Regions from separate parts of the Streptomyces sp. NPDC059002 genome, predicted to be linked through region 1. Evidence: riboswitches for the same ligand, from Rfam matches in the RefSeq annotation. Region 1 holds a riboswitch; each other region holds the start of a gene.
The links. A riboswitch is a leader RNA that binds a small molecule or an ion and turns the genes downstream of it on or off. The one in region 1 is predicted to bind cobalamin.
Positions count from the first base shown of each region.

Region 2: it holds a riboswitch for cobalamin, as region 1 does, so the genes downstream of both, ACFWZ2_RS06255 (prenyltransferase/squalene oxidase repeat-containing protein) here and ACFWZ2_RS27345 (CbtB-domain containing protein) in region 1, are expected to answer to the same signal.
Region 3: it holds a riboswitch for cobalamin, as region 1 does, so the genes downstream of both, ACFWZ2_RS04695 (ribonucleoside-diphosphate reductase subunit alpha) here and ACFWZ2_RS27345 (CbtB-domain containing protein) in region 1, are expected to answer to the same signal.
Region 4: it holds a riboswitch for cobalamin, as region 1 does, so the genes downstream of both, ACFWZ2_RS25250 (ABC transporter substrate-binding protein) here and ACFWZ2_RS27345 (CbtB-domain containing protein) in region 1, are expected to answer to the same signal.

Region 1 covers NZ_JBHYJI010000034.1:89,515-95,182, forward strand. Annotated here, with positions in the region: partial or broken gene ACFWZ2_RS27335 (alpha/beta hydrolase family esterase) at 1-430, shown strand, start outside; gene ACFWZ2_RS27340 (alpha/beta fold hydrolase) at 621-1,346, shown strand; cobalamin riboswitch at 1,445-1,596, shown strand; gene ACFWZ2_RS27345 (CbtB-domain containing protein) at 1,631-1,852, shown strand; gene ACFWZ2_RS27350 (CbtA family protein) at 1,874-2,632, shown strand; gene ACFWZ2_RS27355 (hypothetical protein) at 2,748-3,047, shown strand; gene ACFWZ2_RS27360 (histidine phosphatase family protein) at 3,064-3,645, opposite strand; gene ACFWZ2_RS27365 (short-chain fatty acyl-CoA regulator family protein) at 3,699-5,144, opposite strand; gene ACFWZ2_RS27370 (MmgE/PrpD family protein) at 5,347-5,668, shown strand, end outside.
Region 2 covers NZ_JBHYJI010000004.1:189,031-194,698, reverse strand. Annotated here, with positions in the region: gene ACFWZ2_RS06265 (energy-coupling factor transporter transmembrane component T) at 1-1,163, opposite strand, end outside; gene ACFWZ2_RS06260 (SCO2322 family protein) at 1,194-1,862, opposite strand; gene ACFWZ2_RS06255 (prenyltransferase/squalene oxidase repeat-containing protein) at 1,859-3,082, opposite strand; cobalamin riboswitch at 3,206-3,332, opposite strand; gene ACFWZ2_RS06250 (MBL fold metallo-hydrolase) at 3,367-4,422, opposite strand; gene ACFWZ2_RS06245 (aldehyde dehydrogenase) at 4,620-5,668, shown strand, end outside.
Region 3 covers NZ_JBHYJI010000003.1:214,708-220,375, forward strand. Annotated here, with positions in the region: gene ACFWZ2_RS04690 (ribonucleotide-diphosphate reductase subunit beta) at 1-765, opposite strand, end outside; gene ACFWZ2_RS04695 (ribonucleoside-diphosphate reductase subunit alpha) at 765-3,155, opposite strand; cobalamin riboswitch at 3,287-3,424, opposite strand; gene ACFWZ2_RS04700 (GNAT family N-acetyltransferase) at 3,486-3,980, opposite strand; gene mctP (monocarboxylate uptake permease MctP) at 4,102-5,668, opposite strand, start outside.
Region 4 covers NZ_JBHYJI010000030.1:43,699-49,366, reverse strand. Annotated here, with positions in the region: gene ACFWZ2_RS25265 (putative leader peptide) at 1-23, opposite strand, end outside; gene ACFWZ2_RS25260 (ABC transporter ATP-binding protein) at 90-884, opposite strand; gene ACFWZ2_RS25255 (FecCD family ABC transporter permease) at 881-1,882, opposite strand; gene ACFWZ2_RS25250 (ABC transporter substrate-binding protein) at 1,969-2,931, opposite strand; cobalamin riboswitch at 2,976-3,126, opposite strand; gene ACFWZ2_RS25245 (Mov34/MPN/PAD-1 family protein) at 3,149-3,571, opposite strand; gene ACFWZ2_RS25240 (amino acid permease) at 3,707-5,194, opposite strand; gene ACFWZ2_RS25235 (DUF2017 domain-containing protein) at 5,556-5,668, opposite strand, start outside.

The DNA.
Region 1 (5,668 bases):
CAGCACCCCCTTCCAGTGCATGAGCCCGGGAGTGGATCTGAGCCCGGGCGAGTGGGCCCAGCGGGTGCGTGACGCATACCCGTCGTACGGGGGGCCGTGGCCGCGCACCGCGATCTGGTACGGCGACAAGGACACGACGGTCGTACCGCGCAACGCGACCGAACTGCGCGATCAGTGGACGGAGTTGCACGGGCTCTCCCAGACTCCGACCCGCAGCTCCACCATCGGCCCCAACGCGACCCAGCACGACGAATACGTGGCCTCCGACGGCACGGTGGCCGTCGAGGTCAACAAGGTTCCCGGCATCAACCACGGCACTCCCGTCGACCCCGGGACCGGCCCCGAACAGTGCGGCAGCACCGGCGCCCCGTACTTCCTGGACTCGATCTGCTCCAGCCACTGGATCACGAAGTTCTTCGGACTCGGCGGCTAGCGGCACTCCTCACTCGGCGCTGACCCCGGCGAGCATCGCGACCTCTTCCCCACGGTAGTTCGCGCCGCCGCGGCGTGCCTGGCCCTGTCACCCCCAGGACCGGGGAGGTACTGGCTGGCCCGGCGCCCGGTCGGCAGCATGGCCGACGACCCCCGAGCCGACCCCCGGCACAGCAAGGAGCACCCTCATGTCGACCTATCTGCTGGTACACGGCGCCTGGCACAGCGGACAGTGCTGGGAGCGGGTGATCCCGCTCCTGGCGTCCGCCGGACACCGGGTGTTCGCGCCGTCGCTGACCGGCCACGGCGACAAGGCCCATCTGCTCGGCCCCGATGTGGGGCTCGACACGCACGTCGACGACATCGTCGGGCTGATCGTCGAGGCAGACCTCACCGAGGTGATCCTCGTGGGACACAGCTACGCGGGACTCGTCATCTCCTCCGTCGCCAACCAAGTCCCCGCTCGCATCGGCGAGTTGGTGTACCTCGACGCCATGGTCCCCGAGCACGGCGAAAGCGCGGCCGACGTCCAGCCCGCGACCCGGGCCCTGATCGACCGCGCCGTGCGCTCCGAGAGCGGCTGGCGGGTTCCGCCGCTCCCCGAAATGCCGCCGCCCGCGGGCCTGTTCGGCGTCACCGACCCGGCGGACGTCGCCTGGCTGCGCTCGATGCTTTCCGACCAGTCGGTGCGCTGCCTGCGGCAACCGGTCCGACTGGACGCCCCGGCCGTCGACGCGATCCCGCGGACGCACATCCACTGCGTGGTCGGTGTGCCGGAAGGCATCGTCCGACGGCCGGTCCCCGCGGTGCAGCCCAACGGAACCCCGTCCCAGGTGTGGGAGCTGCGGGCCGGACACGACTGCATGATCACCGCACCGGCGGACCTCGCCGGGCTGCTGCTCAAGCTCGCCTGACAAGAGTCCGACGACGCAACCGGCGCGCATGTCAGGCGGCCGACGAGCCGGAGGGGGGGCGTGCGCGGGCGTGAACGGGAGTGAGGGATGCCATCTTGGCCATGCACGCGACAGGCGGTACGTTCAGTTGGTTATCGACGACGGTACGAAACGGAAGCCGGTGAGAGCCCGGCACGGTCGCGCCACTGTGTGCAAGCGGTCCCCGGAGCGCTTGTGAGTCAGACCCGTTGCCGTCGTCCTGTGCACCACCGAGATGGGACGCGAACTCCCGAGGAGGCCCTGCCATGGCGCAGCACGTCGCCCAGCCGACCGCCACCACCCCTGTCGTACCCGCAAAGCTGCCGTTGAAGGCGATCGCCCCCTGGGCGGTCTTCTTCGGTGTGCTGATGCTCGTCCTGCTGTACTTCGTCGGCGCCGAACAGGGCGCCACCTCCGTGTTCAGCGGCGCGGAGGTCCATGAGTGGGTGCACGACGCCCGCCACCTGCTCGGCTTCCCCTGCCACTGACCAGAGGAACGCCGCGCGCACATGAACTCGACAACCGTAAGAAATCTGCTCGTTCGGGGCATGCTCGCCGGCCTGGCCGCCGGCGTGCTCGCCCTGGTCGTCGCCTACTTCCTCGGCGAGCCGAACGTCGACAGCGCCATCGGCTTCGAGGAGGCCCACGCGGGTCACTCCCACGAGGGCGAGGCCGAACTCGTCTCCCGGAGCCTGCAGTCCACGGCCGGTCTCGCCACCGGCGTCCTCGTCTACGGGGTCGCCTTCGGCGGCATCGCCGCACTCGCCTACTGCTACGCCCTGGGCCGCGTCGGGAACTTCGGCCCGCGCGCCACCGCGCTGCTGCTCTCCGGCTGCGCGCTGCTCGCGGTGTACGTCGTCCCGTTCCTCAAGTACCCGGCCAATCCGCCCGCCGTCGGCAACCCCGACACCATCGGCAAGCGGACCACCCTGTATGTGCTGATGATGGTGCTGAGCGTGCTCCTCGCGGTCGGCGCCACCATCCTGGGCAAGCGGCTCGCCCCCAGGATCGGCACCTGGTACGCCACGGTCGTCTCCCTCGCCGGATTCGCCGTGGTCATCGGGATCGCGTTCGCCATCCTGCCCGTGGTCAACGAGGTGCCGGAGCACTTCCCCGCGGCGCTGCTGTGGCGCTTCAGGCTCTCCGCGCTCGCCACGCAGATCACGCTGTGGGCCGGATTCGGCCTGCTCTTCGGCGAGTTGGCGGAACGACTGCTGCGGCCACGGCCGGTCGCGGCGCCTGGTGAGGTGGTGTCGGCCGGGCGCTGACCCGGTCCGTCGCACCTGGCTCGATCCGTCGTACGCGAGGGTCCCCGGAACCATCCGGGGGCCCTCTCGCGTTGCACAGGAACCACCACGATCAGGCGACGAATCGAGGAGCCGAGTGGCCAGACAACTGCAGCCGCGACACATCACTCTCGGCGGCCGCGACGCGGTGGCCCTGACCCCCGGTGAGTACGAGCAACTGGTCGCGAGCCGACGGCAGATAGGCGGCCAGAGCGCCCGCGTCCGCGTCCTCGCCCAGCAGGCGAAGCGGACCGAACGCCTGGTGCGGGAGCTGGAGTTGCTCATCGGCGACTGCGCGGGGGACACCTGCGGCGCCGAGCCGTCGGCGGACGCCACGTGTGTGCGCTGCGCCGTCGCCGCGGCACTGAGCCGCTACCGGGACGCTCCGGCCCACTGAGTCAACTCCCGTGGGTTCAGGGCGTGTCCAGGGCGTGACCGAGCCGCACGTTCCACCGTCCGGACCTGCCGCTGAACTCCGTGACCGTCAGCGGTGCCACATCGATCCGCCAGAGCGCGGCCGGTGGAGCGCCCGTCGCATGGACCGCCGCGGCGCGCACCACTTCCGGCTCGACGACGGCGACGATCCGTCCGTCGCCGGTCGGCGCGGTGTCGAGCCAGCGCGCGACGCGCGCGCAGAAGGCCGCCACGGACTCCCCGCCGGGCGGCGCGCAGTCCGGATCGGTCAGCCATCGGGCCACCGCCTCCGGCTCCCCGGCGCTCACCTCGTGCAGGGTCCTGCCCCGCCAGCGCCCCATGTCCATGCCGGTCAGCTCCCTGGGCGCGGTCACCGGGCCGAGCCCGAGCGCCTCCGCTGTTCCCCGGCACCGAGGGCTGTCCGAGACGACGATGGCGGAGGCGGCGGGCGCGGACAGGGATCCGGCCGCGGCGCGCGCCGCGGTCAGGCCCCGGTCGTCGAGCGGGGCGCCGTCGTCGAAACGGGCCTCGCGCAGCGACGCGTTCATGGCGGGCGAGACGAACAGGACGCGGCTGGTCACCAGGGGAATCCTTCGGGTACGTGGGGGCGGGCGCGGTCATGCGGGCGGCGGGTTCAGCGGGTGCGGGCATCGACGGGATAGGGGACGTAGGTCCGCCGGTCGGGATCGATGGCGAGCCGCCCACCGGCCGGTGGCCTGGCCCGCTGGGCGCAGTCCCGCCGCTCGCAGATGCGGCAGCCCAGGCCGATGGGGGTCGCCGCCCGTGGCTCGTCGAGGGCGACGCCCTCCGCGTAGACCAGACGGTGCGCATGACGCAGCTCGCAGCCGAGCGCCACGGCGAACTCCGCGCGCGGGGCGTGGTGACCGAAGCCGCCGCGGGTGATGGTCCGCGCCACCCAGAACGAGCGTTTCCCGTCCGGCATTTCGGCGACCTGGGTCAGGATCCGGCCCGGCGCGGAGAACGCCTCGTAGACCGTCCACAGGGGACAGGTGCCGCCGAGCCGGGAGAAGTGGAAGTCGGTCGCCGACTGCCGTTTGGAGATGTTGCCCGCACGGTCCACACGCAGGAACGAGAACGGCACGCCCCGCTGCCCGGTGCGCTGCAGGGTGCTCAGGCGGTGGCAGACGGTCTCGAAGCCGACGCCGAAGCGCGCGGACAGCAACTCGATGTCGTAGCCGACCTGTTCGGCCGTCGAGTGGAAGGACGTGTACGGCATGAGGAGGGCACCGGCGAAGTAGTTCGCGAGCCCGATGCGGGCCAGCGCCGCCGATGCCGGTGACGTCAACTCGGGCGCTGCGGTGGCGAGTCGGTCGAGCAGCGTGCCGTGTTCGAGCAGGCAGAGCTGGGTGGCGAGCTGGAAGGCGCGCTGTCCTTCGCTGAGCCAGGGGGAGAGGAACAGCAGTCCCGCGTCGGGGTCGAAGCGCCGGGCGTCGCCGGAGCCGCCGGGCGCGGCCTGCACGACGCGGATGCCGTGCCGGTCGGTGAGCCGCGCGCCCAACGGCCCGGAGGCACGGCCTGGTTGGAGCTCCAGCGCCTCGGCGAGCCGCTCGGCCTCGGTGTCCAGCGGCTCGAAGTGGTTGTGATGGGCGTAGAAGAAGTCCCGTACCTCGTCGTGCGGTTCACCCGGCGGCAGCAGGGCGGTGCCGCCCGGGTGCGGGGCGGCGAGCGCGGCCGCCTGCTCGGCGGCGTCGCGGTAGCGGCGGTGCAGGGCCACCAGCGCGCGGGCGACCCCGGGGTGATCCCGTGCGGCCTCGCCGATCTCCGTGGCGTCGGGCAGCGGCACGCCGCACGCCTCGTCGGCGAGCGCGGCCCGCAGATCGGTGGCGAGCCGGTCCTCGTCCGCGTCGGAGAAGTACTCCGTGTCCACGCCGAAGACCTCGGCGATCCGGCGCAGCACCGGGCCGGTGAGCGGGCGTTGACCCTGTTCGATCTGGTTGGCGTAGCTGGAGGAGATGTTCAGGGCGCGGGCCATGTCGATCTGGTTCATGCCGTGTTCGCGGCGCAGCCGACGCAGCCGGGCGGGCGCGTAGACCTTCCGTACGGTCTTTCGCTGGGCCATGGCACACCTCGCTCCGCGGGCCGCCCGGTCGGCACGGCGGGGCGGCGGTCCTTGCGAACATAGCATCCGCAGAGTTCGCACATTTCGCAGATTCCCAGCTCAGAGCTGTACGAATTCCACAGCCGCGGACGCTGGCCCGCCCGGCGCCGACGGGGCAGTCTCGCTCTCGTAAGGACCTTCGGGAACCCCCACGAGGAGCGTCGTGATCGAGCACCACGTCCGTGTACACCCCAGCACCGACCGACTGCCGCGCGAGGACCAACTCGCCTGGAAACTCGCCGCCATGGCCACCGCCACCGAAGAACTCGACGCGGACAGCGTCTCCATGGCCGTCAACCGGGTGATCGACAACGCGGCGGTCGCCGTCGCGTCGCTGACCAGGCGCCCGGTCGCGGTCGCCCGCGCCCAGGCCACCGCGCACCGTGCGAGCACGCCCGGCGCCTCGGTCCTCGGATCCCGCACCCGGGTCCCGCCCCAATGGGCCGCCTGGGCCAACGGCACCGCCGTGCGCGAACTCGACTTCC
Region 2 (5,668 bases), on a different contig from region 1:
GGTGCGGCGGCCGGGCGCCCGGCGCGTACGGGTGCCGACGCCTCGGACGGCACCGGCGCCACGAACGCGGGCAGCAGACCGATCAGGACCGCCGCCGCGGGCCACAGCGGCAGCGTCGGCGCGGTCAGCGGCACGACGCCGGGGTGCAGGGCGGCCGGATCGTACGAAGCGGCCCAGATCATCAGGCCCGCGACCGCGATCCCCGACCCGGCGACCAGCCAGGCGCGCACGCCCCACGGGTCGGGCCGGTAGCGGGTGCGCACGGCCCTGCGGCCGCCGAGCCGCAGCCCGCCGAGCGCGGCGAGCAGCCCGGCGATCAGCACGGGCAGACCGTACGAGGCGCCCTGCGCGGTCAGTAGTCCGTACGTCCCCACGCACACCCCCATGAGTCCGCCGAGCGTCAGCACTGCCGTGGCCCTGCGCACCCCGGCGGGCACGGCGGCGCTGCGGCCGAAGCCGCGCGCGTCCATCGCGGCGGCCAGCGCGACCGACCGCTCAAGGGCGCCTTCGAGGACCGGCAGGCCCACCTGGAGCAGCCCCCGGATCCCCTTGTCGGGGCGGCCGCGCAGCCGTCGCGCGGCCCGCAGCCGCTGCACGTCGGTGATCAGGTTCGGCGCGAAGGTCATCGCCACGACGACGGCGACCCCGGCCTCGTACAGCGCGCCGGGCAGCGATTTGAGCAGCCGCGCCGGGCTGGCCAGGGCGTTCGCCGCGCCGACACAGATCAGCAGGCCCGCGAGCCTGATCCCGTCGTACAGCGCGAAGAGCAGGCCCTCGGCCGTGACCCGGCCGCCGATCCGCACGCCCTTCGCCCAGTCGGGCAGCGGCACCTCGGGCAGGGTGACGACGGTGTGCGTGCCGGGGATCGGAGAGCCGAGCACGATCGCGAAGACAAGCCGGATCCCGATCACGAAGAGGCCCAGCTTCACGAACGCGCCGTACGACTTCGCCCAGGGCGCGGACGTCCGCCGCGCCGCCACCACATAACCGGCGACGCCGATCAGCAGGCCGAGCAGGAGCGGGTTGGTCGTCCGTGACGCCGCGGTGCCGAGGCCGAGCGCCCAGATCCACCAGGCGCCCGGGTGCAGGGCGTTGCTCCGGTGCGCCTCGGGGGCCAGGCGTCGCTTGAGGGCGCCGGGCGTGCTCCTGCCGTGGTCCGTCATCGTGCTGTCCGTGTCCGTGTCCGGGCCGCGTCAGCCGCGACGGCGCCGGGCCTGCCAGATCGCGGCACCGCCGAGCACCGCGACGACGGCGACCCCGGCGATCAGACCGACGGAGGGCCCGCCGTCGTCGTCCTTGCCGGTCTCGTCCTGCGCGGCCGTCTCCTTCCGCGCGCTGCCGTCGCCGGACACCTGCTCGCCGCAGCCCGCCTTCGGGTAGCCGGAGATCGCGCACAGCAGCGCGTGGTTGTCGTAGCGCAGCGACTTGGCGACGGAGGCGAGGGCCTCGGCGCTGGTGGCGTCCTCGGCGACCTGCGCGCAGGCCTGCCGCGGCGCGGGCGGCCGCTCGCCGTCGGGTGCGTCCTTGGGCAGGCCGAAGTCGATGACGAGGGCGACCCGCTTGCGGCCGTCCTTGGCGGGAGTGCTCGCGCAGATGTCGTCGAAGTCCGCGGGGCCGCGCGGTTTCGCCGCGTCCTTGGAGTCCTCGGAGACGGCGAAGCGGAAGCCCTGGACGTCGCCGTCATCGGGCCGTGCGGTGCCGGGGCCCTGGGTCGCGTACACCCAGGAGTCGCCGTCGCGGTCCCAGAACGACCAGTAGCGGTAGCCCGCGGCCTGGGCGGGCGCGGCGGCGAGGATGCCGAGCAGGGCGGCGACGAGCGCCACGACCACCGGGCGCCCGCGCCGCGCACGGCCCGGGGTCACAGCTGCTGCTTCTTGCGGTTGCCGCTGTAGAGGAAGCCGATGCCGATGCCGGCGACCAGGCCGACGCCGATGATCCACCAGATGCTGACGCCGCCGTCGTCGTCCTTCTTCTCCTCGTCCGACGCGGCCGGGGACTTCGACGCGCTCTCCGGGGCCGGGCCGGTGGCGTTGAGCTGCTTGACGAGGTCGGCGCCGCCGAAGTCACGGGCGTCGAGGCCCGCCGCGTTGGCGGCGAGGATCAGCTGGGCGTAGGCGGCGGGGCCCGACTGCTTCGCCCAGTCCGCGGAGTTCTTCGCGAGCCACTCGGCGGACTTCTCCGCCTGGTCCTGCTGGCCCGCGGCGGCGAGGGCCAGCACGGCGTCGGCGGTGTTGCCGAAGTCCGGCTGCTCCTTGGCGCCCGGCATCGCGGACATCAGGTGGTCGTCGGTCCTGCCGAGGGTGTCGAGCAGATAGCCGGTGCCGTTGCTGGCGGCCTGCGTGGCGGTGTCCGGCTTCGCGCACTTGGTCCCGGCGGGCTCGGTCTTCTTGGGCGGCGCCACGACCAGGCCCCTGCCGAGGCTGCCGAGCACGCCGGCCGCGGTGGCGTCGGCGTTCGGCGCGAGCTTGCCGGACTTGGCGTCGGCGAGGCCGAAGGCGCCGCCGTCCTTGTCGCAGTCCATGGCGAGCTTCGGCAGCGCGTCGTAGGCGGACTTGCCGTCCTGGGACTTCACGTCGGCGGGGTTCTCGCCCGCCGCGACGAGGGCGCCGATCACGATGCCGGTGGAGTTGGCGTCGGTGGGCAGGCCCGGGTTGTAGCCCCAGCCGCCGTCCTTGTTCTGTACGGACTTCAGCCAGTCGACGCTCTTCTTGACCGTCTTCTGCTCGCCGCCGAGCGCGGCGAGGGCCTGCACGGCGGCGGCGGTGGAGTTGCTGTCGACCGTCGTCTTGGAGTTGCACGGCTCGGCGGCGTCCGCGCGGTAGGCGGCATAGCCGCCGCTCGCGCACTGCTGCCCGGTCAGCCAGTCGACGGCCTTGGCGGCGGGCTTGACGCCCTCGGTGTGCTGGGCGAGCAGGGCGTACGACTGCCGGAAGACGCCGTCGAACTTGGGGTCGGTCTTGCCGTAGAGGCCCGAGGGAAGCGCGGGCGACGGCGACGCGTCGTCCGCGAAGGCGGCCGGTGCGGCCACCGAACCGAACACGGCGACGGCGGCCAGGACCGCTGCGCTGCGGCGAACGTTCATGATGCGGCGGGTTGCCTCTCCCTGCGGGGAGCGGGGCGGCACGGACCGTTGCGAGCACGGCTTCCGGGCGGCTCCGGCTCCGTATACCTCGACGGTGCCGCTCATCGGGGGCCCCGATGAAGCGAGCCGGTCACGTTCCGCACCGGGCATTCCGGCTGTACCGCGGGAGCGGTGTATACGGCTGCGGGTCAGCGCCGGATTCGCACCGGCTTCCCCCTGTACGGGCGTGAGGACGACGCGCCCACTCTACCGGCCCGTACCAGGGGCGGCCGGGCGGCGGGGAGTCACACCGCCACGTACGCGACCGGGTCGCTGCCGGGCACGGCCTCCGCGCGGCCCAGTTTCACCAGGCGCCGCACATGGGCCTCCGCCTCCGACACCGCGATGTTGCGGGAGCCGTAGGGGATCTCGGACCAGGGGCGGTTCCACTCCATGTGCTCGGCGAGCCGCCAGGGGGTGAGGGGCTCGGCGAGCAGGCCGAGCAGTCCGGTGAGGCGGTCCTCGTGGTGGGCGAGGAGTTCGCGGACGCGGGCGGGGGCGTCGGTGAACGCGTGCTGGTGGGCGGGCAGGACCTCGGCGGGGTCGAGGCGGCCGACCCGTTCCAGGGAGTCGAGGTAGTCGCCAACGGGGTCGGTCACGGTGTGGTCGTCGGGGTCCTCGTACAGGCCGATGTGCGGGGTGATGCCGGGGAGCAGGTGGTCGCCGGAGAAGAGACGGCCGTTGCCGTGCAGGCGGGAGGGGTGCTCCTCCTCCAGGTGCAGGCAGACGTGGCCGGGGGTGTGGCCCGGGGTCCAGATCGCGCGCAGGCGGCGGCCCGGCAGGTCGAGGAGTTCGCCCGGGGTGATGGCGCGGTCGGGCAGCGCGGGGTCGAGGCCGGGGAGCCTGCGGGGGCGGCCCTCCTCGGCGGCGCGGACCAGCGGGGCGACGTGTTCGGCGGGGGCGCCTGCGGCCAGCAGCTTCGCGGCCATGTAGGCGTACCAGCGGTCGGGCGGGTTGGCGCGGGTGCGCCGCACCACGTCGGCGTCCGCCTCGTGCATCGCGATCCAGGCCCCGGACGCGTCGCGGACCTTCGCGGACAGGCCGTGGTGGTCGGGGTGGTGGTGGGTGACGACCACGCCGTGCACATCGGCGACGGTGACGCCGCAGCGGGCGAGTCCCGCGGTGAGGGTGTGCCAGGACGTCGGGTCGTCCCAGCCGGTGTCGATGAGGACGGGTCCGCGATCGGTGTCGAGGAGGTGGACGAGGGTGAATCCGAGGGGGTTGTCGGGGATGGGGACCTTGATGCTCCAGACGCCGCCGCCGTGCTCGATCACCGGTGGGTCGGTCACCTGCAGGGTCATGGGGGCCTCGTCTTTCGTCGCCGGGTGCCGCGCCTGGTGTCGCCGGTGCCGCCACTATAACTAGAACTAGTTTCAATGGTCGCCCAAGTCGACCGAACGGCGGTGGAGTTGCCCGTTCCGTCCGTGGACTCCTCCAACTAGAACTGGTATCAGTTCTGAAACGGTGTCAGAAAGCGCTCCGCAGGAGGCAGTCAGCCATGACCGAGCTCGTGGAACACGGACAGCTGTTCATCGGCGGGGAGTTGGTCGACCCGCTCGGCAAGGACGTCATCGACGTCGTATCGCCGCACACCGGGCGGGTCTTCGCCCGCGTGCCGCACGCCGCCCCCGCCGACGTGGACCGCGCCGTCGCCACCGCGCGCAAGGCGTTCGACGACGGGCCCTGGCCCCGGATGAGCCTGGACGAACGGATCGGGGTCGTCACCAGGATCAAGGACGGGATCGCCGCGCGCCACGAGGAGATCGCCCGCGTCATCAGCTCGGAGAACGGCACCCCGTACACCTCCAGCGTGATGGTGCAGGCGCTCGCCGCGATGATGGCGTGGGACGCGGCGCTCACCGTCGCCCGCGACTTCACCTACGAGGAGGCGCGCGACGGAGTCCTCGGGAAACTGCTCGTGCGGCGCGAACCGGTCGGCGTGGTCGCGGCCGTCGTGCCCTGGAACGTCCCGCAGTTCACCGCGGCCGCCAAGCTCGCGCCCGCACTGCTCGCCGGCTGCCCGGTGATCCTCAAGACCTCGCCGGAAGCGCCCCTGGACGCGTACATCCTGGCCGAGATAGCCGCCGACGCCGGACTGCCGCGGGGCGTGCTCTCCGTCATCTGCGCGGACCGCGAGGTGAGCGAGTACCTCGTCGCGCACCCCGGCGTCGACAAGGTGTCCTTCACCGGGTCCGTCGCCGCGGGCAAACGCGTCATGGAGGTCGCTGCCCGCCATCTCACCCGCGTCACCCTGGAGCTGGGCGGCAAGTCCGCCGCCGTCGTCCTGCCGGACGCCGACGCGGCGACCGCCGTCGCGGGCATCGCGCCCTTCGCCTGGATGATCAACGGCCAGGCGTGCGTGGCCCAGACCCGCATCCTCGTGCCGCGCACCCGCTACGACGAGTTCGCCGAGGCCTTCGCCGCCGCCGCGTCCGCCCTCAAGGTCGGCGACCCCCTCGACCCCGCCACCGAACTCGGCCCGCTGGTCGCCAAGCGGCAGCAGCAGCGCTCCCTCGACTACATCCGCATCGGCCAGGAGGAGGGCGC
Region 3 (5,668 bases), on a different contig from region 1:
CTCCACGGCCTCCTTCAGCATGTCCGTGACCTGCGTCTGGAGCGCGTCGTCGAAGAGCTCGGGCTCCTCCTTGCGGACCGTGTCCACCACGTCGAAGGCGAAGCTCATGTGCATCGTCTCGTCACGGAACACCCAGTTGGTGCCGGTGGCGAGGCCGTGCAGCAGACCGCGGCTGCGGAACCAGTAGACGTACGCGAAGGCGCCGTAGAAGAACAGGCCCTCGATGCACGCGGCGAAGCAGATCAGGTTCAGCAGGAAGCGGCGCCGGTCGGCCTGCGTCTCCAGGCGCTCCAGCTTCTCGACCGAGTCCATCCACTTGAAGCAGAACTCGGCCTTCTCGCGGATCGAGGGGATCTCCTCGACCGCGTCGAAGGCGGCGGCGCGGTCCTCAGGGTCGGGCAGATAGGTGTCGAGCAGCGTCAGATAGAACTGGACGTGCACGGCCTCCTCGAAGAGCTGACGGCTCAAGTAGAGCCGCGCCTCGGGGGAGTTGATGTGCTTGTAGAGCGTGAGCACCAGGTTGTTGGAGACGATCGAGTCACCCGTCGCGAAGAACGCGACGAGGCGGCCGATCATGTGCTGCTCACCCGGGGACAGCTTCGCCAGGTCGGCGACGTCCGAGTGGAGGTCGACCTCCTCGACGGTCCAGGTGTTCTTGATCGCGTCCCGGTAGCGCTCGTAGAAGTCCGGGTAGCGCATGGGGCGAAGCGTCAGTTCGAAGCCCGGGTCGAGCAGGTTCTTCTCGGAGTTGGTGGTGCTGGACATTACTGGCAGGCCTCGCAGGACTCGGGGTTTTCCAGGGAGCAGGCGACGGCGTCGGGATCGGTCACCTGCTGGGGGACGGGGGCGGCGGTGGCGTTCGAGCCGCCGGCCGCGCGGGCGATGCGCGTCGCCGGGCGCGAGCGCAGGTAGTACGTGGTCTTCAGGCCCCGCTGCCAGGCGTACGCGTACATCGAGGAGAGCTTGCCGATGGTCGGCGTCTCCAGGAACAGGTTCAGGGACTGCGCCTGGTCGAGGAACGGCGTACGGTCGGCCGCCATGTCGATCAGGCCGCGCTGCGGGATCTCCCACGCGGTGCGGTACAGCGCGCGGACCTCCTCGGGCACCCAGGTGAAGCCCTGCACCGAGCCGTTGGACTCGCGCAGCGCCTCACGGGTCTGCGCGTCCCACACGCCGAGCCGCTTCAGCTCCTCCACCAGGTAGGAGTTGACCTGGAGGAACTCGCCGGAGAGCGTCTCGCGCTTGAAGAGGTTGGAGACCTGCGGCTCGATGCACTCGTAGACGCCCGCGATGGACGCGATGGTGGCGGTCGGCGCGATCGCGAGGAGGAGCGAGTTGCGCATGCCGGTGGTGGCGATGCGCTCCCGGAGGGCCGCCCAGCGCTCCGGCCAGGTCAGCTCGACGCCGTAGTGGTCCGGGTGCAGGACGCCGCGCGCGGTGCGGGTCTTCTCCCAGGCGGGCAGCGGGCCGTTGCGCTCGGCGAGGTCCGCGGACGCCTCGTACGAAGCGAGCATGATGCGCTCGGCGATGCGGGTGGAGAGCGCGCGGGCCTCGGGGGAGTCGAACGGCAGCTTCAGCTGGAAGAAGACGTCCTGGAGGCCCATCGCGCCGAGGCCCACCGGGCGCCACTTGGCGTTGGAGCGTCCGGCCTGCTCGGTCGGGTAGAAGTTGATGTCGACGACGCGGTCGAGGAAGGTGACGGCGGTGCGGACGGTCTCGTCGAGCCGCTCCCAGTCGATGTCGCCGTTGTCGACGAACGCGCCGAGGTTGACCGACCCGAGGTTGCAGACGGCCGTCTCCCCGTCGTCCGTCACCTCCAGGATCTCCGTGCAGAGGTTGGAGGAGTGGACGGTGTGGCCGGGCTCCGCCGTCTGGTTGGCGGTGCGGTTGGCGGCGTCCTTGAAGGTCATCCAGCCGTTGCCGGTCTGCGCGAGGGTGCGCATCATGCGGCCGTACAGATCGCGGGCCGGCATGGTCTTCTTGGCGAGCCCGGCGGCCTCCGCCTTGCGGTAGGCGGCGTCGAACTCCTCGCCCCACAGGTCCACGAACCCGGGCACGTCGGCCGGTGAGAACAGCGACCAGTCCTGGTCGGCGGCGACCCGGCGCATGAACTCGTCCGGGATCCAGTGCGCGAGGTTGAGGTTGTGCGTGCGGCGCGCGTCCTCACCGGTGTTGTCGCGCAGCTCCAGGAACTCCTCGATGTCGGAGTGCCAGGTCTCCAGGTAGACCGCGGCCGCGCCCTTGCGGCGCCCGCCCTGGTTCACGGCGGCGACCGAGGCGTCCAGGGTCTTCAGGAACGGCACGATGCCGTTGGAGTGCCCGTTCGTGCCGCGGATCAGCGAACCGCGGGAGCGGATGCGGGAGTACGAGAGGCCGATGCCGCCCGCGTGCTTGGAGAGCCGCGCGACCTGGTGGTAGCGGTCGTAGATCGAGTCGAGCTCGTCCAGCGGGGAGTCGAGGAGGTAGCAGGAGGACATCTGCGGGTGGCGGGTGCCGGAGTTGAAGAGCGTCGGCGAGGACGGGAGGTAGTCCAGGCGGCTCATCAGGCCGTACAGGGCGGCGACTTCGTCGAGCGCGCGGGCGCTCCCGTCCTCCGCGAGACCGGCCGCGACACGCAGCATGAAGTGCTGCGGGGTCTCGATGACCTGCCGGGTGATCGGGTGGCGCAGGAGGTAGCGGCTGTGCAGGGTGCGCAGGCCGAAGTAGCCGAAGCGGAAGTCGGCGCCGTCCGCGAGCGCGGTGTCCACCAGCGTGTTCAGGCGGGCCGCGTGCTCGGTGACGAAGTCCGCCGTGCGGTCGGCGATCAGGCCCTCGCGGTGGCCGACCGCGATGGAGTCGGTGAAGGAGCGCACGCCCTGCGTGGCGGCTTCCTCGCGGATGCCGATCGACAGGAGCCTGGCGGCGAGCTTGGAGTACGCGGGGTCCTCGGAGATGAGCCCCGCGGCCGCCTCCGTCGCAAGCTCCCGCAGCTCGGCCTCGTCGGCCTTGGCGGACCGGCCGCGCAGCGCGGCGCCGGCGACCCGGCCCGGGTCGGCGTCGGGGAGGTCGGCGGTGAGGTCGGTCAGGGTGCGCAGCAGCGCGGTCCCTGGCCCGTCGGTACCCTCGGCGGTCGGCGTGGTCGTCGCTGACGCAGGTTCGGCAGGCGCGATGGTCACGTGGAGCTCTCCCTCGCTCGGCTCTGGGCCTGGGGGAGGGAAGGGCGACGCACGGGCGCACCCGGGCAGGGCGGCGCACCGCGTCCACCGGCCCACTCCACGAGGCCCGGACGGTCGGCACCCGGGCCGGACGGCTCGGGTGCGCTGCCGGCAGGTCCTCGGACTCGCGGGTACGACAAAGACGTACACATACACCGTTGCGGGACAGTTCCGGACTTGCACCGGATTCCCCTGCGGCGACAGCGAGCACGAGCATACATCTTGTGCCGCGTTTCTGAAGCAGGCCCACATCTTGTGTCGGCGCCGAAGGGGTGCCGTGCGTCGGATGCCCTAGAACGTCAACTCGTAGGTGAGCAGCGTCAGGTCCGCGATCGGCTTCCAGTCCCGCTCGGGGGTCCGTACGAAGCCGAGGCGTTCGTAGAGCCGGTGGGCGGCGCGCATCGAGGGCTGCGTGGACAGGACGAGCCCGGAGCGGCCCGCGTCCCTGGACCGCTGGAGGCACTCCCGCACCAGCGTCTCACCCGCGCCCCTGCCGCGCGCAGCGGAGGAGACGGCCAGCATCCGGATCTCCGCCTGGCCGTCCCGCGCGATGTCGGCCATCGGCCCGCCGGACGGGACGAAGGTCACGCAGCCGAGCAACTCCTCGTCGGCCACGGCGACCAGGACCTCGGCGCGGGCGTCGCGCGCGGCCACGTCGCGCAGCACCGTGAGGTAGGTGTCCGAGCTCCCGAAGGTCAGATGTCCGTCGTCGAGATAAGCCTGCGCAGTGAGGTCGCCCAGTGTCTCGTACTCGGTGGGGTGCGCGCGTCTGATGATGATGTCCATGCGGCGAAGTGTGCAACAGGGGTACGCGGTGGGCCGCCGGTTTTCCGGAACGCGGATACGGCAATGGGCCGCCGGTTTTCCGGCGGCCCATCGTCAGGTGTGGAGCGGGCGGATCAGCGGCTCAATGTCCCGCGCCCGCCGTCGCCTTCGGCAGTTCCTGGACGACGCCGGGGTCGCCCGCGTCCGCCGTGTAGTCCTCCGGGGACGTCTCGTCGATGCCGTCGGGGGCGTTCAGCGCCTTCAGGACGAAGGTGAGGACGACGGTCACGACCACGTTCAGGACGAACGCGGTGAGGCCGATGTAGCCGATCTCGCCGATGCCGGGGATGGTGTCGGACGAGCCGCCGAAGTGCTTCTGCGTCGGCGACGCGACACCGTACGCCGCGAGCGTGCCGTAGACCATGCCGACCGCCCAGCCCGCGAGCAGCGCCCAGCGGTGGAACCAGCGGGTGAACAGGCCGCCGACGAGCGCGGGCATCGTCTGCAGGATCCAGATGCCGCCGAGCAGCTGGAAGTTGATCGCGACGGTCTTGTCCATGCCGAGGACGAAGACCAGCGCGCCCACCTTCACCAGGAGCGAGACCAGCTTGGAGACCTTGGTCTCCTGCTCGGGCGTCGCGTCGGGCTTGAGGAAGTCCTTGTAGATGTTCCGGGTGAAGAGATTCGCGGCCGCGATGGACATGATGGCGGCGGGCACGAGCGCGCCGATGCCGATCGCGGCGAAGGCGACGCCGGTGAACCAGTCGGGGAACATCTCCTCGAAGAGCTGCGGGATCGCCAACTGGCCGTTGTCGACCTTGATCCCGGCCGCGATCGCCATGAAGCCGAGCAGCGCGAGCAGGCCGAGCATCAGCGAATACAGCGGCAGGATCGTGGTGTTGCGGCGGATCACGTTGCGGCTCTTGGACGAGAGCGTCGCGGTGATCGAGTGCGGATACATGAACAGCGCGAGAGCCGAGCCGAGCGCCAGCGTCGCGTACGTCCACTGTCCCGCCTCGGGCGGCGCGAGCGCGCCCCGCGGTTTGCCGGTCGCCGGGTTGGTCTGCGCGAAGGCGTCACCGGCCTTGGCGAAGATGTCGTCGAAGCCGCCCAGCTTGATCGGGATGTAGATGATGGCGACGACGATGACGAGGTAGATCAGGCCGTCCTTCACGAATGCGATCAGGGCGGGGGCGCGCAGGCCCGAGGAGTACGTGTACGCGGCGAGCACCGCGAACGCGATCAGCAGCGGCAGGTCCTTGATGAACCAGTTCGTGTCCGGACCGCCGCCGACGCCCATCACGTCGAGAACGGCCTGGATGCCGACGAGTTGGAGCGCGATGTACGGCATCGTGGCGAGGATGCCGGTGACCGCGACGGCCAGCGAGAGCCCCTTGGAGCCGAACCGGCCGCGGACGAAGTCCGACGTGGTCACGTACCCGTGCTTGTGCGAGACCGACCACAGGCGCGGCAGGAAGGTGAAGATCAGCGGGTAGACGAGGATCGTGTACGGAACGGCGAAGAAGCCCGCCGCGCCCGCCGCGTAGATCGCCGCGGGGACGGCCACGAAGGTGTACGCCGTGTACAGGTCGCCGCCGAGCAGGAACCAGGTGACCCAGGTGCCGAACGACCGTCCGCCCAGGCCCCATTCGTCCAGGCTCTGCTCGTTCTCCGCCTTGCGCCAGCGGGCGGCCAGGAAGCCCATGACC
Region 4 (5,668 bases), on a different contig from region 1:
TCGCTCACGTCATGAGGAACCATGCGGTCATCGTATCGATTCCCGGTCCGGATCCCGGAATGTGATCTCAGCTGGTGGACGGAATCCGCTCAGGATGCGGGCGGCGGCAGATAGACGACGGTCGGCGCACCGGTCACCGGATGGGTGCTGACCTCGGCCGTCACTCCGTACACGGTGGCGAGCAGCTCGGCCGTGAGCACCTCCTTGGGCGCCCCCGAGGCGACCAGGCGGCCGCCGTCCAGGACATAGAGGCGGTCGCAGTAGTACGCGGCCAGGTTCAGGTCGTGCAGGGCGAGCAGGTTCGTCGTGCCCAAGTCCCTTACCAGGGAGAGGATTTCGAGCTGATAGCGGATGTCCAGATGGTTGGTGGGCTCGTCGAGCACGACGAGGGTGGGGCGCTGCACCAGGGCGCGGGCCATCAGGGCGCGCTGGCGTTCGCCGCCGGAGAGCGAGGGGAACGCGCGGTCGGCGAGCGCGGCGACGCCGACCCGGTCGAGCGCCGCCCGCACGAGCTCCTCGTCGGCCGCCGTGTCCGCCTCCCAGAAGCGCTTGTGCGGGGAGCGGCCCATGGCGACCACCTGCCGGACGGTCAGCTCGAACGCGGCCTGCCCGTCCTGCGGCACGGTGGCCAGGCGCCGTGCGCGCGCCTTCGCGGGCATCGCCACCAGGTCGTCGCCGTCCAGGAGGGCGCGGCCGTGGGTGGGGCGCAGGGTGCCGTAGACGCAGCGCAGCAGGGTCGTCTTGCCGCTGCCGTTGGGGCCGACGACGCCGACGGTCTCGCCGGGTGCGGCGGTCAGGTCGACGCCGTCCACCAGGAGCCTGCCGCCCACTTCGTACGAGAGGGACTCGGTGCGCAGTTCACCGGCGGGCGGTGACTGGTTCATGCCGGGACTCCTTCGGTACGCCGCCGCAGCAGCCACAGGAAGAACGGGCCGCCGGTCAGCGCGGTGAGCACGCCGACCGGGATGTCCTGCGGCGCGGCGACCGTGCGCGCGGCGAGGTCGGCGACGACCAGGAACACCGCGCCCATCAGCGCCACCACCGGGAGCAGCGGGCGGTGCGCGGCGCCGACCAGCATGCGGGCGGCGTGCGGCACCATCAGGCCGACGAAGCCGATGGCCCCGCTGTACGCCACGAGGACGCCGGTCAGGAGCGAGGCGAGGACGAAGACGGCGGCGCGGAAGCGGGCGGTGTCCAGGCCGAGGACGGTGGCACCCTCCTCGCCGACGAGCAGCAGGTCGAGGGGGCGGGCCAGCGCCATCAGGAGGGCCGTGCCGGCGACCAGGGCGACGCAGGGCAGGGCGAGCATGTCCCAGCGGGCGCTGCCGAGGCCGCCGAGCGTCCAGTACAGGACTTCCTTGAGGTGGTCCGCGCTGTCCGCAGTGACCAGGATGAGGCTGGTCAGGGCGGTCAGGATGTACGAGACGGCGACTCCGGCGAGGATCAGGCGGCCGGTCGCGAACCCGCCGCCGCTGCGCGCCAGGGCGTAGACGAGGACCAGCGCGATCAGTGCGCCCGCGAAGGCCGCCGCGGGGATGGTGACGGTCGTCGCGAGCGCCGAGCCGACGCCGAAGGTGCCGCCGAGCACGATCGCGCCGACCGCGCCGACGGAGGCGCCCGAGGAGACGCCCAGCAGGAACGGGTCGGCGAGGGGGTTGCGGACGAGGGCCTGCAGGACGGTGCCGATGACCGCGAGGCCCGCGCCGACGGTGGCGCCCAGCAGGACTCTGGGGAGTCGGACGTCCAGCACGATCGTGCGGAACGGGGAGGGTTCCGCGTTCCCCGTGAGGATCTCGATGACGTTCCCTGGCGGGATGCGTACGGAACCGAGGGCCAACCCGGCGACGATCGCTGCCGCGAGGGCTGCGGTGAGCGCCGTCAGGATCACGAGGTGCTGTCCCCGTGACCTGCGCCCATCGCCCTTCGGGCTCGTCCTCAAACGCCGGACGGGCTGGACACCCTGCGCCTTCACAGCTGCGCCGCCAGCTTCTTCACCGCCTCTGGTGCTCGTACTCCTGTGACCATGTCCGAAAGGGGAAGCACCGCGAAGCGCTTGTTCTTGATGGCGGGGACGTCGGCGAGGGCCGGGTCGTCGAGGAGGCGCTTCTTCTTCTGGGCGACGGACGTGGCGCCGTAGTCGAGGATGACGATGGTCTCCGGCTTGCGGTCCACGACCGTCTCCCAGGAGGCGTCGGCGAAGGACTTGTCGACGTCGGCGAGGACGTTGCGGCCGCCCGCGCGCTTGATGATGTCGTTGCCGATGCCGCGGCCGCCCACGGTGAACGCCGTCTTGTCGCCGCTGTCGTAGACGAAGACGGACCGGGGCTTCTTGCCCTTCAACTGCTCGGTCGTGGCGGCCAGTTCGCGCTCGGCGCCGCGGACCCACGTGTCGGCCCGATCCCGCACCCCGAAGGTGGCGCCGACCTCGCGGACCTCGCGGAAGACGTCGTCCATGGTGACGGGGCGCTTCGCGCAGCCCTCGATGTTCAGGCGGCTCTTGATGCCGGACTTGGCGAGCGCGGGGCGGCCGCGGCCGTCGCCCGCGAGGAAGGCGCTCGAGTAACCGCCGTACACGAAGTCGGGGTTGGCGGCGAGCAGCTTCTCGTACGAGGGGTACTCCTTGGCGATCACGGGGATGGCCTCGTACGCCTTCTCGTACTTCGGCAGGACCTTGTCGTCGAGGTAGGCGGTGCCCGCCATGCGGTCCCGCAGGCCCAGTTCCAGCATCACTTCGGTGGCGTGCTGGTTCATGGTGACGGCGCGCTCGGGAGGTGCGTCGTACGTCGTCCGCACACCGCAGTTGGTGACGGTGTACGGGAATCCGGCGGCCTTGGCGGCGGGCTTCGCGTCACCGCCGGAGTCCGGCGAGGAGCACGCGGCGAGCGGGACGAGCAGGGCCGCGGCGGCCAGGGCGCGTATCGGGCGGGGCATGACTGGTGCTGCCTCCTCCAGGGGATTTCCGCGTCCCCTGCGTCGTGTGGAGAAAGGCGGCAGGTCAGTTCCTGACTTCCCCGCCCCGGCACGTGGCAAGGGGGTGGGGTCACAGTGGCGGGACCGTGCCGGGCTTGCACCGGCTTCCTGTTCCTGCCGCCTCAAAATGGGGGTCCCCCCTGCTCATTAAGAGCTTGGGGGCGATCGTGGGTCAGTATCAGTATGCCTGGACGACCTGCACGTCTTCCTCGGTGACCTCGCCGTCCACGATCCGGAACGAGCGGAACTGGAAGGGACCCGCGTCGTCGGTGTCCGCGGTGGAGACCAGGACGTAGTGCGCGCCGGGTTCGTTGGCGTACGTGATGTCGGTGCGCGAGGGGTACGCCTCGGTCGCCGTGTGCGAGTGGTAGACGATCACCGGCTCCTCGTCGCGGTCGTCCATCTCGCGGTAGAGCTTGAGCAGGTCACCCGAGTCGAACTCGTAGAACGTGGGCGAGCGCGCGGCGTTCAGCATCGGGATGAACCGCTCGGGCCTGCCGGTGCCCGCGGGACCCGCGACCACGCCGCACGCCTCGTCGGGGTGGTCCTGGCGCGCGTGCGCGACGATCTGGTCCTGGAGGGCCTGGGTGATGGTCAGCATGGCAGCCAGGATAAGCAGAGGGGCCCCCGCGTACCGAAGTGTGGTACGCGAGGGCCCGAATGCTGGACAGGGGCCTTGGGGAGCCGCTCAGTCCTCGGTGACATCAGCCCTTGAGGACATCAGTCCTTGGCGACATCAGTCCTTGGTGACGGAGACGCTGTCGGAGACACCGGTCTTCCGCTTGTTGAAGGCCGCGGCCTGCGGGTTGCGGCGCTTGAGGACCTGGTAGGCGACGACCAGGATCGCGGCCCAGACCGGCGCGGCGTACAGCGAGATCCGCGCGTCCTTGTCGACGCCCATCATCACGATGACCATGCCGATGAAGGCGAGCGCGAACCAGCTGGTGAACGGGGCGCCCGGGGCACGGAAGGTGGACTGCGGCAGCTCGCCGCGGTCGGCCTTGCGGCGGTAGCGGATCTGGCAGGCCAGGATCATGATCCAGGCCCACATGCCGGAGATGGTCGCGAAGGAGACGACGTAGTTGAACGCCTCGCCCGGCCACTGGTAGTTGATCCAGACGCCGAACAGCATGAACGCGGCGGAGACCGTGGTGCCGATCAGCGGCAGGCCGTTCTTCGTGAGCTTGGTGAAGAACTTCGGGCCCTGGCCGTTGAGCGCCAGGTCGCGCAGCATGCGGCCGGTGGAGTACATGCCGGAGTTGCAGGAGGAGAGCGCGGCGGTGAGGACCACGAAGTTCACGATGGCGGCGCCGACGCCGAGGCCCATCTCCTCGAAGGCCTTCACGAACGGCGAGACGCCGGGCTTGAAGGAGGTCCACGGGACGACCGACAGGATCATGATCAGGGCGCCGACGTAGAAGACGGCGATGCGCCACGGCACGGTGTTGATGGCCTTGGGCAGGACGGTCTTCGGGTCCTTGGACTCGCCCGCGGTGACGCCGACCAGCTCGACGGCGAGGAAGGCGAACATCACGATCTGCAGGGTCATCAGCGTGGAGCCGATGCCGTTCGGGAAGAAGCCGCCGTCGTTCCACAGGTGGCTGACGGACGCGGTGTCACCGGCGTCGGAGAAGCCGATGGTGAGGATGCCGATGCAGATCAGGATCATGCCGATGATGGCGGTGACCTTGACCATGGAGAACCAGAACTCGAGCTCACCGAAGAGCTTCACGGAGATGAGGTTCGCGCCGTACAGGATGACCGTGAAGATCAGGGCGTACGCCCATTGCGGCACGGAGCCGTGTGTCCAGTACTGCATGTACTGGGCGGCCGCGGTGACTTCGGTGATGCCGGTGACGACCCAGAAGAGCCAGTACGTCCAGCCGGTCACGAATCCGAAGAACGGGCCCATGAATTCACGCGCGTACTCCGAGAAGGAGCCGGACACGGGCCGGTACATGAGGAGCTCGCCGAGCGCCCGCATGATGAAGAAGATGACGAGGCCCGCGATGGCGTACGCCAGGATGAGGCTCGGTCCGGCCTTGTGGATGGCCTTGCCCGCGCCGAGGAACAGGCCGGTGCCGATGGCACCGCCGATCGCGATCATCTGGATCTGCCGGGCCCCGAGCCCGCGCTGATATCCCTCGCCCTCGCCGGACGAGCCCTGCACGACCCCATTGCCGCCGTGCTCGTCGTGCTGCTCTTCGACCTGCACTGAGGTCATGGTGACGCCTTTCTCCATGCTGATCCGCGCCCGCACATCTGCGTTGTGGCTGCGGATCAGGTCCTGATCCCCCCGGATATGGATGGAGTGCTGCCGACGGTCTGCCGGCCCGAGCGCCCCCGGCGACATGGGTGGCGTCACCGAGTGGTCGTGAAGATTTATCACGGGGGCAACAGTGATCGATTGAGCCACGTGTGGCGCACACCACTAGGAGAAGCGGACAAACTTCCCTTGGCGCTCCATAAGAGGGCAATGCCGTGACGCGATCGTTATTTGGATTTGAGCGTCCGCTGAGCGAACGGCACCCGAAGGGGCATGAGGAACCGCGCGACCGGCCAAAACGCGCCCCGTGCTGGAGAACTCAGCCGAGCAGCGTCCCGACCAGCGTCTCCTGCAGTCCGCCGAGCCACAGATAGGCCATCACCATCGGCTTGCGGGGGTCGGAGTCGGGCAGCCGGAACAGCAGATCCGCGT